DNA from 2 places in the Acidovorax sp. GW458-11-26-14-TSB4 genome. Region 1 is predicted to be linked to the other one. Evidence: riboswitches for the same ligand, from Rfam matches in the RefSeq annotation. Region 1 holds a riboswitch; the other holds the start of a gene.

Evidence for each region. Region 1 has a riboswitch for glycine ahead of gcvT (glycine cleavage system aminomethyltransferase GcvT). Riboswitches for the same ligand answer to the same signal wherever they lie in the genome.
Region 2: linked by a shared signal. The riboswitch ahead of AC07X5_RS16610 (D-amino acid dehydrogenase) and the one ahead of gcvT (glycine cleavage system aminomethyltransferase GcvT) in region 1 are both predicted to bind glycine.

Annotation. Positions count from the first base shown of each region.
Region 1 is NZ_JBWKYR010000028.1:3,484-5,870, reverse strand. Features, by position in the region: gene AC07X5_RS29345 (TRAP transporter large permease) at 1-959, shown strand, start outside; glycine riboswitch at 966-1,056, shown strand; glycine riboswitch at 1,070-1,194, shown strand; gene gcvT (glycine cleavage system aminomethyltransferase GcvT) at 1,245-2,378, shown strand.
Region 2 is NZ_JBWKYR010000007.1:138,044-140,430, reverse strand. Features, by position in the region: gene AC07X5_RS16620 (YXWGXW repeat-containing protein) at 1-80, shown strand, start outside; gene AC07X5_RS16615 (YXWGXW repeat-containing protein) at 209-628, shown strand; glycine riboswitch at 711-800, shown strand; glycine riboswitch at 806-915, shown strand; gene AC07X5_RS16610 (D-amino acid dehydrogenase) at 1,022-2,335, shown strand; gene sorU (SorU family sulfite dehydrogenase c-type cytochrome subunit) at 2,345-2,387, opposite strand, start outside.

The DNA.
Region 1 (2,387 bases):
GCTCCTCCGTGGCCACCACCTTCGCCATCGGCGCAATCCTGATTCCGGCGCTCATCAAGCATGGCTACCCCACCAGCTACGCGGCAGCGCTGCAGGCTACCAGCGCGGAGCTGGGTGTGATCATTCCACCCTCCATCCCCATGATCCTCTACGGCGTGAGCGCCGAGGTGTCGATTGGCGAGCTGTTCATCGCCGGCTTCGGCCCGGGCCTGCTGATCAGCTTTGCGCTGATGCTCTTCGTGTGGGCCTACTGCAAGTGGAAGGGCTGGGGCAAGAACGATGGCGAAGGCCGTATGCCCTTCGGCAAGGCGACGCTGCAGGCCGGCTGGGCGCTGCTGATGCCGGTGATCATCCTGGGCGGCATCTATGGGGGCGTGTTCACGCCCACCGAAGCATCGGCCGTGGCCGTGTTCTATGCGCTCATCGTGGGCATCGTGATCTACCGCGAGATCAAGCCCAAGGACCTGTTCGCCATCCTGCGCAAGTCGGCGATCTCGTCGGCGGTGATCATGTTCATCATCGCCAACGCCGGGCTCTTTGCCTTCCTGATCACGCGCGCGGGCGTGCCGGACGCCATCGGCCGCTGGCTGGAATCGGTGCTGCAGTCGCCGGCCATGTTCCTGCTGGGCGTGAATGCCGCGCTGTTCGTGATCGGCATGTTCATCGAGACCAGCGCCGCCATCATCGTGCTGGCGCCCATCCTCGCCCCGGTGGCCATGCACTTCGGCGTGGACCCGGTGCACTTCGGGCTGATCATGGTGGTGAACCTGGCGTTGGGCATGATCACACCCCCCTTCGGCGTGAACCTGTTCGCGGCCTGCACGGTGGCGCGCATATCGCTGGACCGGATCATCAAGCACCTGCTGCCCTTCGTGTGCGTGATCCTGGTGTGCCTGTTGATCATCACCTACATTCCGGGCATTTCGCTCGCGCTTCGCGACCTGGTGTATTCAAAGTAGTTAGAATCGCCAACGTCAGGAGAGAGCCTTCCTTGAGAAGGCCGCCGAAGGCGCAGGGACACCCCGAACGCTCAGGCAAAAGGACTGGCAAGCGCCTGCAGGGATGCAGGCGTTCCCTTGCTGGAGAGAGGTGGCCGCGCAACTCAGCGCAGGCCATCCACCGAAGGAGCAAGCCGCAGCCGCCAGCCAGGGTGGTGCGGTGAATCTCTCAGGTAAAGCGGACAGCAGGGCAAATCCCGCAATCCATGCATGGGTTGCGGCTTTCATTTGCCCGGAGTCCGCCCCATGTCTGCCCCTGCTGCCCCCCTGCTCACCACGCCGCTGAACGCCCTGCACCTGGAGCTGGGCGCCCGCATGGTGCCATTTGCCGGCTACTCCATGCCTGTGCAGTACCCCGCAGGCCTCATGGCCGAGCATGTGCACACCCGCACCGCAGCCGGCCTGTTCGACGTATCGCACATGGGCCAGCTCAAGCTCATCGGCCCGGACGCTGCCGCAGCCTTCGAGACCCTGGTGCCCGTGGACGTGGTCGACCTGCCCGTGGGCAAGCAGCGCTACGGCCTGCTGCTAACCGACGAAGGCACCATCATCGACGACCTGATGTTCTTCAACCAGGGCAACGGCACGCTGTTCGTGATCGTCAACGGCGCCTGCAAGGTGGGGGACATCGCCCACATCCAGGCGCGCATCGGCCAGCGCTGCGAGGTGCAGCCCATGCCCGACCACGCCCTGCTGGCGCTGCAGGGCCCGCAGGCCGTGAACGCCCTGGCGCGCCTGGCTCCCGGCATCGAGCAACTGGTGTTCATGACCGGCGGCAGCTACACCATTGCCGGCTGCGACTGCTTCGTCACGCGCAGCGGCTACACCGGCGAGGATGGCTTCGAGATCTCGGTGCCCGCGGCCCAGGCCGAGACCCTGGCGCGCGCGCTGCTGGCCCAGCCCGAGGTCAAGCCCATCGGCCTGGGCGCACGCAACTCGCTGCGCCTGGAAGCCGGCCTGTGCCTGTACGGCAACGACATCGACACCACCACCACCCCGCCCGAGGCGGCGCTGAACTGGGCCATCCAGAAGGTGCGCCGCACCGGGGGCGCACGCGCAGGCGGTTTCCCCGGTGCCGACAAGGTGCTGGCACAGATCGACAACCCCGCCAGCCTGCCGCGCAAGCGCGTGGGGCTGGTGGCGCTGGAGCGCGTACCCGTGCGCGAGCACACCGAATTGCAGAGCACCGATGGCCAGAAGATCGGCGAAGTCACCAGCGGCCTCTTGGGCCCCACGGTGAACGAGCCCGTGGCCATGGGCTACGTCACGCCGGCATTTGCAGCCATCGGCACCCGGGTGAACGCCATCGTGCGCGGCAAGGCCGTGCCGATGGAGGTGCGTGCCATGCCCTTCGTACCCGCCAACTATTTCCGCGGCTGATTTCACGCC
Region 2 (2,387 bases), on a different contig from region 1:
GCCCCGGCGGCTGGGACCGCGATGGTGACGGCGTGCCCAACCGCCACGACCGCCGCCCGGACAACCCGTATCGCAACTGATGGTGGCCGAGGCCGCCGAGAGCGGCCCCACACGCCTACAGGCGGCGAGGCGCGGCGCCTACAGACCCCGCGCCCCGGCCTCGCCACCATACAGAGGCGAAACCACAACATTGAAAAAGGAGTCACTCATGACCTACAAAACCATTTCCGCCGCCGCCCTGATCGCCAGCACGCTGGCCCTGGGCAGCTTTGCCCCTGTGGCCGTTGCACAGACGGTGGTGATCCAGTCCGGCCAGGTGATCCCCGCCCCACCCCCACCCCGCCGTGAAGCGGTGCCTGCCCCGCGCCGCGGCATGGTCTGGGAAGAAGGCCACTGGGACTGGCGTGGCGGGCGCCATGTGTGGGTGGCCGGCCACTGGGTCAAGGCCCGCCCCGGCTATGCCTACCGCCAGCCCACCTGGCAAGAACGTGATGGCCGCTGGGAAATGCGCCGTGGCGGCTGGGACCGTGACGGTGACGGCATTTCCAACCGCAACGACAGGGACCGCGATGGCGATGGTGTGTCGAACCGCCGCGACAGCAACCCTGACAACCCCCGCCGCAACTGACGCCTGACGGGCCAGCGCCTGGCCTTTTATCAGCAACGAACGCCGCACATTAGCTGCGGCGTTCGTCTTTCTGCGCCCTAGAATGGACACCGCAGGAGAGCAGGTGGCGACAGCCATCTCACCGAAGGCGCAAACTCCCATGCACGCTCAGGTCCCGTACTGCACCATCCATCATCATCAAGGCCGTCTGGAGAGCCGCTGCACCATGCAGCGCACCGAAGGAGCAAGCCGCAGCCCATGAGGGGCCCGCGGTGAATCTCTCAGGTACCAAGGACAGGGGGAGCGGCAGCCGGGCGACATGCGTCGTGCCTGCTGCGTGCTCCGGACATTGCGCTCCGGCGCCGTGCTGCACACGCGCCGCCGCCCGGTGATTGCCCTTTCAAAGGCTTTCAAATGCGTGTGATCGTTCTTGGTGCCGGCCTGCTCGGCGTGACTTCGGCCTATTTCCTGCAACAGCTCGGCCATGAGGTGACCGTCATCGACCGCCAGGGTGCGCCCGGCGCGGAAACCAGTTTTGCCAATGGCGGCCAGATCTCGGTGAGCCACGCCGAGCCGTGGGCCAACCCGAGCGCCCCGCTCAAGGTGCTGCAGTGGCTGGGCAAGGAAGATGCCCCCTTGCTGTTCCGCCTGCGCGCCGACATGCGCCAGTGGCTCTGGGGCCTGTCCTTCCTGCGCAACTGCACGCCGGCACGCACGCGCCACAACATCGAGCAGATCGTGCGCCTGGGCACCTACAGCCGAGACACGCTGCAGCAACTGCGCGCCGCCACGGGCATCGCCTACGAGCAGCGCACGCAGGGCATCCTGCACTTCTACACCAGCCAGAAGGAGTTCGACGGCGCCCTGGCGCCGGCCGAGCAGATGCGCGCCCTGGGATGCGAACGCCAGGTGGTGAGCGCCGACGAGGCCGTGCGCATCGAACCCGCACTGGCCCACATCCGCCCGCAACTGGCGGGGGCCACCTACACGGCCGAGGACGAATCGGGCGATGCCAATGCCTTCACGCGCGAGCTGGCGCGCCTGTGCGAGGCGGCGGGCGTGCAGTTCCGCCTGGGCCACCACATCACAGCGCTGCGCGAGGCCGGCGGGCGCATCGACCATGTGGAAGTGACCAACGCCGAAGGCCGCTTCGAGCGCGTGCACGGCGATGCCTTCGTGCTCGCAATGGGCTCGTTCAGCCCGCTGCTAGCGCAGCCGCTGGGCATCCGCCTGCCCATCTACCCGGCCAAGGGCTATTCGGTGACCATGCCGGTCAAGGATGCAAGCATGGCCTACCAGGTGAGCCTCACGGACGACGAGTACAAGCTGGTGTTTTCGCGCTACACCAGCGAGCGCGGCGACCGCCTGCGCATCGCCGGCACGGCCGAGCTCAATGGCTACCAGCGCGACCTGAACCAGGTGCGCTGCGAGGCCATCGTGCGCCGCGTGGAGCAGCTGTTCCCGGGCGCCGGCGATGCCAGCCAGGCCCAGTTCTGGACCGGCCTGCGCCCGGCCACGCCGAGCAATGTGCCGCTGATCGGCAAGACGAAACTGGCCAACCTGTTCCTCAACACCGGCCATGGCACGCTGGGCTGGACGCATGCCTGCGGCTCGGGCAAGTCGGTGGCACGCATCGTGAGCGGGCTGGCGCCCGAGCTGGACTTCGCCTTCACGGGCATGCCCCAACGCAGCACGGCCGGCCTGTTCCCTGCGGCGTCGAAGGCCTGAGCAACGCGCCTAGGGCGCGGCGCCCGAGGCCTGAGCGACAAAGCTGGCCAGT